3 regions of the Serratia proteamaculans genome follow, and region 3 is predicted to be linked to each of the others. Evidence: predicted binding sites of a transcription regulator. Region 3 holds the regulator's gene; each other region holds the start of a gene.
The links. Region 3 encodes LexA, which represses DNA repair genes until DNA is damaged. Its sites were predicted from a motif close to TNCTGTATGTACATACAGNA; they were not measured.

Region 1 (4,147 bases), 3.0 Mb from region 3:
TGTTGTGCGTGGGTTATGCCTTTATTCAGTTTACCGGCATGCAGCACGGTTATTGGATCCTGTTAACCAGTCTGTTTGTCTGCCAACCGAATTACAATGCCACGCGTCGCCGGCTGGCGCTTCGAATTATCGGCACGCTTGCTGGTATTCTTATCGGTCTGCCGATCCTCTATTTTGTGCCTTCACTGGAAGGCCAGATGGTGCTGATTGTTATCAGCGGCGTGCTGTTTTTTGCTTTTCGAACCGTGCAATATGCACACGCCACCATGTTTATTACCCTACTGGTATTGCTGTGCTTTAACCTGCTGGGTGAAGGTTTTGAAGTCGCCGCGCCTCGCGTTTACGACACGATTTTAGGGTGTGCCATCGCTTGGGCGGCAGTCAGTTTTATCTGGCCAGACTGGAAATTCCGCCAACTGCCGGCAGTCGTCAGCAAAACGCTGAACGCCAACTGCCGTTATCTGGATGCCATTCTGGTGCAATACCATCAGGGCAAAGATAATGGCCTTCCTTATCGTATCGCTCGTCGGGATGCACACAACAGTGATGCAGAGTTGGCTTCGGTGATATCCAACATGTCTGCCGACCCAAAAGCCAATAAGGAAGTTCAGGAAGCCGCCTTTCGCCTGCTGTGTTTAAACCACACCTTATTGAGTTATATCTCTGCGCTGGGCGCCCACCGTGAGCGCCTGAACAACCCTGCTACGTTGGATCTGCTGAATGATGCAGTTTGTTATGTCGATGGCGCCCTGCATTGGGAAGAACAGGACGAACAACGCATCACTCAGGCGTTGGAAAGTCTGGCAGAACGTATTCAGCACGCAGCGCCGGAACCGGAAAGCAAAGATCAATTGGTATTACAGCAGATTGGATTGGTGATTGAATTGCTTCCGGAACTCACGATGCTCAATGCGCAAATTGGCAAATCGGCCTAATCACCCGGGGCCTTTTATCAGGCCCCGAACTCCCGGGTTATGTCCGTGGCTAAGCAACGACATGGTTCGCTCAAACCAATGAGTCAGCTCACTACGCATTTCCGAGGGTAAGGCAGCATGATGATAACCGGCAATGGCTCCCCCCAGAGAAAGCAGTACCCGTAGGCCCAAATTGTGTTGCTGCTGCAACAAACGGAGATAGCTGCGCTTGGCACCGTTCAGACGTAAATCATAAACATTGCGAATGCCCGCCCGCCAGAGTAAATGTTCCATATTGATGTCAATGTTCGGCAAGGCCTTCAGACGCCCCTGGTTATCCGTTTTCACCTTAAGTTCCTGGCGTGCTTCCCGAATTGCCTGCCAGGCTAACCCTACAAGTTCTCCACGATCCCGCCATAGCGTTTCATCAACCCAGTAATAACGCATGGTTATGGGTACTCCACGCTTGGAGTAAACCATATTAACCATTCCGCGTTCGCGGAAGGCTGGCTCCAAGCTATCCGTCGCGCGAAGATACAGCTCCCCTTCGGCAATCACAGCGAACATGACGCCATCGGCCAGTATCCCGTACCCACCGAATTGTGAGCGTGTAGTGATGCCACCTAATGCGTAAAAATAAGCTTTGGCCTGTACGATCCTTCCCGTTGATGTCCCTTTCATAGCGTTCTCCTGGTGTAGGTTACCCTTCTATTATTCCTCGCATCAATGAAATAAAGGTAACGTGAACAAGTAATTAGAAAAATACGCACTATCCGCAGTCATGCCAATCACAAAAGCCCGTCGTATAAAAAATAATCGCAATTATGCGAGGTACCACGAAGATTTGGGTTGATCTTAATCACAACAGGATGTACTGTATAAACATACAGTAACACTACGGGCGGGATACTTTATGCGTACTCAATCACTCTACAAAACCAATTTCAGCCACAGCTCTTTTGCGGTGAATAATGCTGCAGAAAGCACGGATGCCGGCAAAGAGAATGGCCTTATCAGTGAACTTGTTTACAACGAGCATCAGCCCGCAGTGGCGCAACTATTGCTGCCACTGTTGCAGCAGTTGGGTATGCAGTCACGCTGGCTGTTATGGCTGACCCCACAGCAAAAACTGAGTAAGTTGTGGCTACAGCAATCCGGTTTGCCGGTGGGGAAAGTGGTGCAACTGAGTCAAATTCATCCGTTGGACACGGTTGAAGCGATGGAAAAAGCGCTGCTGACGGGTAACTACAGTGTAGTTCTTGGATGGCTGCCCGATCTTACAGAAGAAGATCGTCTAAAATTAAGGCGTGCGGCAGAATTAGGTAACGCTTATGGGTTCATAATGCGTCCTCAACGTGACATAAACCCGATTCACGGACACTGTTCCACCCTAAAAATTCACTCTTCTTTGTATCATTAAGTAAATTTAGGATTTTTCCCATCATTTTCATCTCCCTGCAAGGGAACCTTTATGGGATCAGGGACAAAGCGAGTGCGGCTGCGGTTCCGCGACCTAAATCCAAGGTCAAAATGCTCGCTTTTTTGCCGGTTAATGTTAGTAAATATGTATGTTTCTGCGTTTTTTTTTAGAGCTTTATCACATCACACTTGTAACTTTCGCGCCACGTTGTAGACTTTACATCGCCAAGGTTGCTCTATAACGCCAGATAAACTGGCCGAGTAACAAACGAGGGCTCAAACCTTGGCGAAGGAATTTAACCAAGGGCTTAAACAGCTTTAAAGCTCATTGCCTATTTGGATGATAACGAGGCGCAAAATGAAAAAGACAGCTATCGCATTAGCAGTGGCACTGGCAGGTTTCGCAACAGTAGCGCAAGCCGCCCCAAAAGATAATACCTGGTACACTGGTGCTAAACTGGGCTGGTCCCAGTACCATGACACTGGTTTCTACGGCAACGGTTACCAGAATGGTATCGGCAATGGTCCGACCCATAAAGATCAACTGGGTGCTGGCGCGTTCCTGGGTTACCAGGCGAACCAATACCTGGGCTTCGAGCTGGGCTATGACTGGCTTGGCCGTATGCCTTACAAAGGCAGCGTGAACAACGGTGCTTTCAAAGCGCAGGGCGTTCAACTGGCCGCTAAACTGAGCTACCCAATCATGGACGATCTGGACATCTACACTCGTCTGGGCGGCATGGTATGGCGTGCTGATTCCAAAGCTAACTACGGTAATGGCACTCGTCTGAGCGACCACGACACCGGCGTTTCTCCTTTGGCAGCAGTTGGTGTTGAATACGCACTGACCAAAAACTGGGCTACTCGCCTGGACTACCAATTCGTTAGCAACATCGGTGATGCAGGTACTGTCGGCGCACGTCCAGACAACACCATGCTGAGCCTGGGTGTTTCTTACCGTTTCGGTCAGGATGATGTTGTTGCTCCAGCACCAGTTCCAGCTCCGGCTCCAGTTGTTGAAACCAAGCGTTTCACTCTGAAGTCTGACGTGCTGTTCAACTTCAACAAATCTACTCTGAAAACAGAAGGCCAACAGGCTCTGGACCAGCTGTACACTCAGCTGAGCTCCATGGATCCTAAAGATGGTTCTGTTGTAGTTCTGGGTTACACCGACGCCGTTGGTTCTGACCAGTACAACCAGAAACTGTCTGAAAAACGCGCTCAAAGCGTTGTTGATTACCTGGTATCTAAAGGTATTCCTTCAGATAAAATCTCTGCACGTGGTATGGGCGAAGCTGATTCAGTCACTGGTAACACCTGTGGCTACAAAGCTGGCCGTGCTACCAAAGCACAGATCGATTGCCTGGCACCAGATCGTCGCGTAGAGATCGAAGTTAAAGGTATCAAAGACGTTGTAACTCAGCCACAAGGCTAAGCTACCACTCTTAGTAAAAAACCCCGCAATGCGGGGTTTTTTTTCGGCCAAATTAAGTGACGTTGGCATTAGCAACAAAGAGCCCCTTACAAAGTCGGGGCTGGCTGGTAGGTTTACTCTTTGTCTTTACCGAGAATGGCTTTTAAATCCTGCTTGAGTGACGACATCTGGCTGTCGTACTTCTCTTTACGTTCTGCGTCTTCGATCAACTGCACCACGGTTTCTGACAGCGTCACCCCACGACGACGGGCAAGCGCAGCCAACCGCTGCCAAACCAGAAACTCCAGATCGATAGATTTTTTACGCGTATGTTGGTGTTCTGCGTTAAAATGACGTTTACGCCGTGCGCGGATAGTTTGCTTCATCCGGTTATCCAGTT
Region 2 (4,147 bases), 3.0 Mb from region 3:
GTATCAGGCTGTCCATCGCCGGTTGCTGCACAGCGGCAGGTTCCGGTTGCGCCACAGGCTGCTGATAGGCTGGCGGCTGTTGCTGCACTGCCGGTTGCTGCTGCGGTTGTTGGTAAGCAGGCTGATAGGACTGTGCCGGCGGAATCTGAGGCTGAGCCGGCGCGGCGGGCTCAAACTGACCGAACGGCACATCGTCTTCACTCTCGCTTTGCTGCTCAATGCATTCTTCCAACTGTGGCGACAAGGTGAACAATGGCTCAACCGGGCCATCATCAACCAAATCATCCATCGGCGAGAAGCCGAACGCATTACGGGTATCGACCGGCGTAGTTGGCTGCACCGATGGCGCGACTTCTGGCTGGCCATAGCGCTGGCTTTGCTGGTTGGCAAACGCTTGACGCAGTGCGGCCTCCTGCAGAGCAGCTTCATCATCCAGATTATCCGACGCAGATTCCTCACCGTAACGCTGGCTTTGCTGCTCGGCAAATGCCTGACGTAACGCCGCTTCCTGCAGGGCTTCATCATCTGGCGAAAGATTATCCGCATTCTGCAATGGCTCATCGTCCCCTCGGGTGCGCTGTTCCTGTTCGGCCATGCGCTGCGAAGGCAGTTTGATGCCATAAGAAGCCAGTTCACGACGAGTCGGAATGCGTACCGGATTAGGACGCGGTAATTCAGGGCCGAGGCCTTGTTTCACCTGCGAGTTAGCATCACTGGTAGCGCTAAAGGCCGGCATAAAGGTATTGGCGGCAACAGCACCGGCAATCGCCGCCGCTGCGGCAGGTGCCTGAGGTTTCACGCTGCCAAACGGGGTAACGGCAGGCTCAGCGGCACTGAAGCCGGCCGGAGCGCTGACGTCAACGCTATCACGCTGGGCGGCAGAAAAATCAAACGGGGAACGGTCTGGCGACGGCGATACGGCCGGTGCGTCCCAGTTCCCCATACGCGGTTCATCGTCGTCCCGGTAAGGATCGGCCTGGCGCGTCAACTTCGGCGTCGGCGTCTCTTCAGGGATTTCAAACGAATACAGCGGCGGTGCGGTGTTTTCTGCTACCGCACTCATCGGATGCTGGTTCACCGAGGCCGGAGCCACAGGTGCTGCAGTAACCGACGGTGCCTGAGCCACGACAGGTGCCGCAGTGACAGGGGCGCTGGCTACCGCTGACGCGACAGGCGCGGCATCGGCCTCATCGTCATCATTAGCCCGCAGACCGCTGAGTAACGGATCTTCGGCATCTTCCGCCGCCATTTTGGCGGTTTCCGTTACCGAAGGCGCAGAGAACAACACGTCGTCTTCCGCCGCATTGGCCGCCGTTGCCGAGGTAGCCACAGCAAGCGCGGCATCCTTGTCAGCGGATTCAGGCTGATCTTCGACGTAGCGCTCATCATCGTCATGATAACGGTCTTCACGACGTGAGCGGTTGGTCATAAAGGTGGCCGTACCCAGCACCACGCCGCCGATGCGCTCGGCGATCACCAACCAGGACCAGCCGGTAAACAGCGTCAGCCCCGCAGCCCAAACGCACAACAGCCCCAGGGTGGCGCCGATACCGTTGAACCACGGCAACATGGCGTTGCTCAGCAAGCTGCCAATCACGCCGCCGGATGCGAAGTAATAGAGGTCGTCGACATTCAATGCCGCCAGGCCACACGAGGTGAGCACCAGCGCCAACGTGCCGATCAGGCGCAGTGAAAGCGCAAAATAGTCGATGTATTCGCCATTGCCGCGCTGACGGTAAGCCGCCCAGCACAACACCAGCATGATCGGCGGTATCGCATAGGCGAGTACCCCGAAGGTGAAGAACAATGTGTCGGCCATCCAGGCCCCGACGCCACCGCCCAGGTTATGAATAGGCTCATGCCACGCGGTCTGCGACCAGCTTGGGTCAGAGGGATTAAAACTGACCAAGGCAGCCATGAGGTAAATGGCAAAAATGGCTACCACAATCAACACAGCTTCGAGCAAACGGCGACCGCTGCTGAGTTTTCTCAAGGTAACTTCTTTATCTTCTGTATATTCCTGGCTCAAGAAAGGCTCTCCAGGTTCCTGTTAGCTGACATAGCAACAGCGCCGAGAAGCTTCCCCGGCGCCGAAACTGTATGAATAAACAGGAGTGTAACCAATTTAATCAGGTTTTGCACCTGCACCCTACCGTGTTTTGATAACCAGACGGTTACTCTGTTTCACTTCTTCCATTACCACGTACGTACGGGTGTCGTTAACCCCCGGCAGACGCAGCAAGGTTTCACCGAGCAACTTACGGTAAGCCGACATATCCGGCACGCGGGTTTTCAACAGATAGTCGAAATCACCGGACACCAGATGACACTCCTGAATTTCTTCAAGCTTCTGAACGGCTGAGTTGAATTGCTCAAACACATCCGGCGCACCGCGATTCAACGTGATTTCCACGAAAACCAACAGGGAAGCGTCCAGATAATGCGGGTTGAGCAAAGCGGTATAGCCATGAATAAAACCCTGGCGCTCGAGGCGGCGCACGCGTTCTAAACATGGAGTTGGAGATAGCCCCACGCGCTTCGAAAGCTCAACGTTCGAAATACGCCCATCCTTCTGCAGCTCGTTCAGGATATTGCGGTCGATACGGTCGAGATCTTTACCCGGGCGTTTCTTATTGTCTGCCATTATTATTGTCTCTCTTATTTTCTTCCCTGCACTTGCCACACCCTAACCAACATCAATGTGTAAGGGTTCGTTCCAAGCGAAGACCCAATGCCTGTCATATGCTTCACTACCATCATCACCCCTTGTGCAGTCTGTCTGTCAAACCCTGCACCGGGTAGTTAAATGACGTTATTGCAAGAAGAAATCCCCCTCGCTTGCGCGGTGTCCCCTCACCCGCCGCACGCGGCTTCAGCAACGGCGCAAAATTCTGCGCCAACGCCGTAAATACGTACGATTTACTGCAGGGACAGGGATAATTTCTTCTTCCTATGATGTTTTCGCAAATGCGCAGCGGATTGTCAAAGTAAAAGAAGCAAAATCAGAAGAACGTACCGTCATGAAAAGTTAGCACCCCGTTTTTAGTTATGAATCGCTGGCTTAAAAACCCCGCTGCCAAGGCGCTTAAACCCGCTTTACGGGCTGTTTCTGACCCATTGAGTACACCACAGTGTTGAGTGGCTTCCATAAGTTAAATTGCTGCGTTTTACGCTCGCTTTAGCAGCAAAATAATAATTAATAGGCCATGACTATCAAACAAATCGTTAACAACATCCCCTGACGCTTTTTTTAATGCCGCATTTTCCCTACAATCGAATCCATTGTCCGCCATTGTGGGAAAAGAGGTTATTCATGGGCACGGCTAAACACAGTAAATTATTGATCCTGGGCTCCGGCCCGGCTGGCTACACCGCCGCCGTTTACGCAGCGCGCGCCAACCTGAGCCCGGTATTGATTACCGGTATGGAACAAGGGGGTCAGTTGACCACCACCACCGAAGTGGAAAACTGGCCGGGTGATGCCGAAGGCCTGACCGGCGCGGCGCTGATGGAGCGTATGCGTGAGCATGCGGAAAAATTCCAGACCGAGATTGTGTTTGACCACATCAACAGCGTTGAGCTGCAGAACCGTCCGTTCCGTCTGTTTGGCGACAACGGCGAATACACCTGTGATGCTTTGATCATCGCCACTGGCGCTTCCGCACGTTACCTTGGCCTGCCTACCGAAGAAGCGTTCAAAGGCAAAGGCGTGTCTGCCTGTGCCACCTGCGACGGTTTCTTCTACCGCAATCAAAAAGTCGCGGTCGTCGGTGGTGGTAATACCGCCGTGGAAGAGGCTTTGTACTTGTCCAACATCGCGGCCGAAGTTCACCTGATTCACCGCCGTGACAGCTTCCGTTCAGAGAAAATCCTGATCAACCGGCTGATGGAGAAAGTGAAAAACGGCAATATCGTGCTGCATACCGACCATACCCTGGACGAAGTGCTGGGCGATCAGATGGGCGTGACTGGCGTACGCATCCGCAGCACCAAAGCGGAAAACCAAACGCAGGACCTGGAACTGGCTGGCGTGTTTATCGCCATCGGCCACAGCCCGAACACCAGCATTTTCGGTGGTCAGCTGGAACTGGAAAACGGCTACATCAAGGTGCAGTCCGGCATTCACGGTAATGCCACCCAGACCACC
Region 3 (4,147 bases):
CGTTTCCCTTCAATGACCGTCAGATCGTCATCGGTCAGCTTGCCCCATTGTTCCTTCACTTTCCCTTTAAACTGCTTCCAGTTACCGTCGGCTTGATCTTTGTTCATAACCTCTCCGTTACCTGTGATTAGTCAGTTTTAAAAACTCGTCGCTGGGCTTAACTGAGTAATAATGTTGGTCAATCGACCAGAACAAATGGAATACTTATTCCCATTCATTCCGCCAGCCACATGATTAACTATAGCCACAGATAGCGATAAAAAGGAAAAAGTCAGGATAAAAATTCGCCAAATAAATATAATTTAGTAAAAACCCCGACAGAACAGCAAGTAAGCGGAAACAATTTGGCTCAAGAAAATGTAACTTAATATGAATAAAAAACATAAATAAAATTAATGTTTAAATGCTTTTTATCGTGCCGAATCCGCTGCAAACCAGGTCCCATCCACTCTGTGGCGATGCCAAATCCAACCGAGTGCGATGCCACGCAGTGAAAGAAATACCGCCAGCGCCAGCCATAGCCCATGATTGCCCAGTACCGGTAGGGTAAACAGCGTCAGGCCATAACCAGCCGCCGCCACTGCCATGCTATTACGCATTTCTGCGCCGCGGGTGGCACCAATAAACATGCCGTCCAGCAAATAGCACCATACCCCCACCAATGGCAGCACCACCTGCCACGGCAAATAGTGGTTCGCCAGTGCGCGCAGCTCCGGTAAAGAGGTCAACGCCGCAATAATTTGTTGGCCGGTCACGGCATAGAGCAGGCCAAAGCCCAACGCCACCAGACAGGCCTGCCGGCAAGCCGCACGCCATACTTTACGCAGTTGGCTATCGTCACGGGCCCCATAGGCATGGCCCGAATGTGCTTCCACCGCGTAGGCAAAACCGTCGAGCGCGTAAGCCGTAAAGGTCAGCAAATTCATCAGTACCGCATTTACTGCGACCACCTCGCCGCCAAGCCGGGCACCGAAAATAGTCAGCGAGGCAAAACACAGTTGCAGCAACAATGAACGCAGCATAATGTCGCGATTCAATGCCAGCAGACGCCGCAGATTACCGCGCCAGGCCTGACGCAGCATCGGCACAGAAATACCGCGTATGCGCATCACTCGCCAGGATAGCCCTAACCCCAGCAGCAACGTGGCATATTCAGAGATGGCAGTCGCCGTCGCTGCACCCTGCACGTTCCAGCCCAGCCCCATCACCAGCCAGATATCCAATACGATATTCAGCAGATTGCCGACAATCAGCAGGATCACCGGCGCACGCACGTATTGCACGCCAAGCAGCCAACCCAGGATCACCATATTGGCCAGCGCCGCCGGGGCACTTAGCCAGCGGATCTCGAGGAATAAACGAGCCTGCTTCAGCACCGCCCCGTCACCACCGACGATTTTTAGCGCCAACTCAATCAGCGGATAGCGCAGCAGTACAATGGCCACCCCGGCCAACACGGCCAGCAGCAAGGGTTGCATAAAGGCACGCGCCAGCCCCTGCGGATTTTGCGCCCCCAGCGCCTGTGCGGTCAGTCCGGTGGTACTCATACGCAGGAACAACAGCAGCATAAACAGGAAACTGGTCGCCATGGAGCCCACCGCTACACCGCCCAAATAGGTCGGGCTATCGAGGTGGCCGATCACCGCGGTATCCACCAGCCCAAGCAATGGCACGGTGATATTGGAGAAAATCATGGGCAGCGCAAGGCGCCACAGGGCTTTATCGGTATCGCTGGTGAAGGCAGAAAGCAGGCGCATAGTGAAATGTTCCCGTGGCAGTGCGGTTTTAATCAGTCAGAAATGACATCGCCCCAGAGCTGGGGCGACTTAAATCAGAGGACGGTGTTCGAGCGTAGGGATTAAACCCAATCGCCGTTGCGGATCACACCGACCGCCAGACCTTCAATGGTGAAATTCTGCTGACGCAGATCGACCACAATCGGCTGGAATTCGCTGTTTTCCGGCAGCAGCTCAACCACGTTACCGTGTTTTTTCAGGCGCTTGACCGTGACTTCATCTTCAATGCGCGCCACGACGACCTGGCCATTACGCACGTCCTGGGTTTTATGCACCGCCAGCAGATCGCCGTCGAGAATACCGATGTCACGCATCGACATGCCGTTAACCCGCAGCAGGAAATCCGCACTTGGTTTGAACAGGGAAGGATCGACCTTGTAGTGCCCTTCGATATGCTGTTGCGCCAACAGCGGCTCACCGGCGGCTACGCGGCCAATCAGCGGTAAACCTTCTTCATCTTCCATCAGCAGGCGAATACCACGCGAAGCGCCGGAGATGATCTCGATGACGCCTTTACGCGCCAGCGCTTTCAGGTGTTCTTCTGCGGCATTTGGCGAACGGAACCCCAGACGCATGGCGATCTCGGCGCGCGTTGGCGGCATGCCAGTGGACGAAATATGATCGCGAATCAGATCATAGACCTCTTGCTGTCTGGTAGTTAGTGCTTTCATTCCGCCCCCTGTTTGTTTATACAGTCTTGCTGTGAGTATATACAGGTAAGTGCGGCTTGGGAACCGAAGAGTGAATAAAAATCAGGGATTAGCGACCCGCGTCGCAACAGAACTCCCCCACTCAGGCAAAGTGCTGCCACAGCACCGAACCCCAGACAAACAGCGCCAGAATAATCGCCAGCAAGACCGCCGCCGAGCCCATATCCTTTGCCCGGCCGGAGAGCTCATGATGTTCGGTGCCCACCCGGTCGACAATCGCTTCAATCGCGCTGTTCAGTATCTCGACGATCATCACCAGCAACACCGATCCGATCAGTAAAATGCGCGCTATCGCACCCACGTCCAGCCAAATCGCCAGTATGATAGCCAGCACCGTTGCCACCAATTCCTGGCGAAACGCCGCTTCGTGCTGCCAGGCGGCGGAAAAGCCTTTATAAGAGTAGCCGGCAGCTTTAATAATACGGGTCAGGCCGGTTGCTTGCTTTGTCATGTTTTTTAGTGCCTTTCGCAGAGGTAAGTCATAATTAAACAGTCTAAGCCAGGAAACGCTCCCGGCTCTCGGTTTTCCAACACCACAGATCTGCTACCCGGATTCTGGTATGCTTGCGGCGCATTGCTAACAAGAGGCTTCACGTTGTTATGTCAGGTTGGCGTAAAATTTATTATAAACTATTGAATTTACCACTCAAACTGTTGGTAAGAAGTAAGGTTATCCCTTCAGATCCGGTCACGGAGTTAGGGTTGGATCCCTCACGGCCGATTCTGTATGTTTTACCTTATAATTCCAAGGCGGATTTACTGACGCTGCGCACCCAGTGCCTGGCGCAAGATCTGCCCGATCCCCTCAATCCGCTGGAGATAGACGGTACCGTGCTGCCCAGCCACGTGTTTATTCACGACGGCCCGCGCGTATTCCGTTACTACACGCCGAAAGAAGAGTCGGTAAAACTGTTCCACGACTATCTGGATCTGCATCGCAGTAATCCGGAGCTCGACATTCAGATGTTGCCGGTCTCGGTGATGTTCGGCCGCTCTCCGGGGCGCGAAGGTCACGGCACCCCGCATCTGCGTCTGCTGAACGGCGTCCAGAAATTCTTCGCCGTGCTGTGGCTCGGCCGCGACAGCTTTGTCCGTTTCTCCAATACCGTTTCCCTGCGCCGCATGGCGACTGAACACGGTACGGACAAAATCATTGCGCAAAAACTGGCACGCGTGGCGCGCATGCACTTCTCGCGTCAGCGTCTGGCCGCCGTCGGTCCAAGCCTGCCGGCCCGTCAGGACCTGTTCAACAAGCTGTTGGCGTCCAAGGCGATCGAAAAAGCGGTCGAAGACGAGGCTCGCAGCAAGAAAATTTCCCACGAAAAAGCCCAGCAGAATGCCATAGCGCTGATGGAAGAGATCGCTGCCGACTTCTCTTACGAGACGGTGCGCCTTTCCGATCGCGTGCTGAGCTGGACCTGGAACCGCCTGTATCAAGGCATCAACGTCACTAACGCCGAACGCGTGCGTCAGTTGGCGCAGGACGGCCACGAGATTGTTTATGTGCCCTGCCACCGCAGCCACATGGACTACCTGCTGCTGTCCTACGTGTTGTATCACCAGGGTCTGGTGCCGCCGCACATTGCTGCCGGCATTAATCTCAACTTCTGGCCGGCCGGGCCGATCTTCCGCCGTCTGGGC

Region 1: sulA (SOS-induced cell division inhibitor SulA) is a predicted target of LexA. The motif match lies at 1,787-1,806, and genes of this name have one in related genera.
Region 2: QOT07_RS08755 (DNA translocase FtsK 4TM domain-containing protein) is a predicted target of LexA. The motif match lies at 2,095-2,114, and genes of this name have one in related genera.

What each region holds. Positions count from the first base shown of each region.
Region 1 covers NZ_OX461105.1:1,940,631-1,944,777, reverse strand. Annotated here, with positions in the region: gene yccS (YccS family putative transporter) at 1-935, shown strand, start outside; gene QOT07_RS09075 (TfoX/Sxy family DNA transformation protein) at 936-1,595, opposite strand; gene sulA (SOS-induced cell division inhibitor SulA) at 1,828-2,334, shown strand; gene ompA (porin OmpA) at 2,692-3,768, shown strand; gene matP (macrodomain Ter protein MatP) at 3,882-4,147, opposite strand, start outside.
Region 2 covers NZ_OX461105.1:1,857,019-1,861,165, reverse strand. Annotated here, with positions in the region: gene QOT07_RS08755 (DNA translocase FtsK 4TM domain-containing protein) at 1-2,029, opposite strand, end outside; gene lrp (leucine-responsive transcriptional regulator Lrp) at 2,150-2,644, opposite strand; gene trxB (thioredoxin-disulfide reductase) at 3,314-4,147, shown strand, end outside.
Region 3 covers NZ_OX461105.1:4,893,758-4,897,904, forward strand. Annotated here, with positions in the region: gene QOT07_RS22755 (CsbD family protein) at 1-107, opposite strand, end outside; gene dinF (MATE family efflux transporter DinF) at 411-1,757, opposite strand; gene lexA (transcriptional repressor LexA) at 1,859-2,467, opposite strand; gene QOT07_RS22770 (diacylglycerol kinase) at 2,589-2,957, opposite strand; gene plsB (glycerol-3-phosphate 1-O-acyltransferase PlsB) at 3,107-4,147, shown strand, end outside.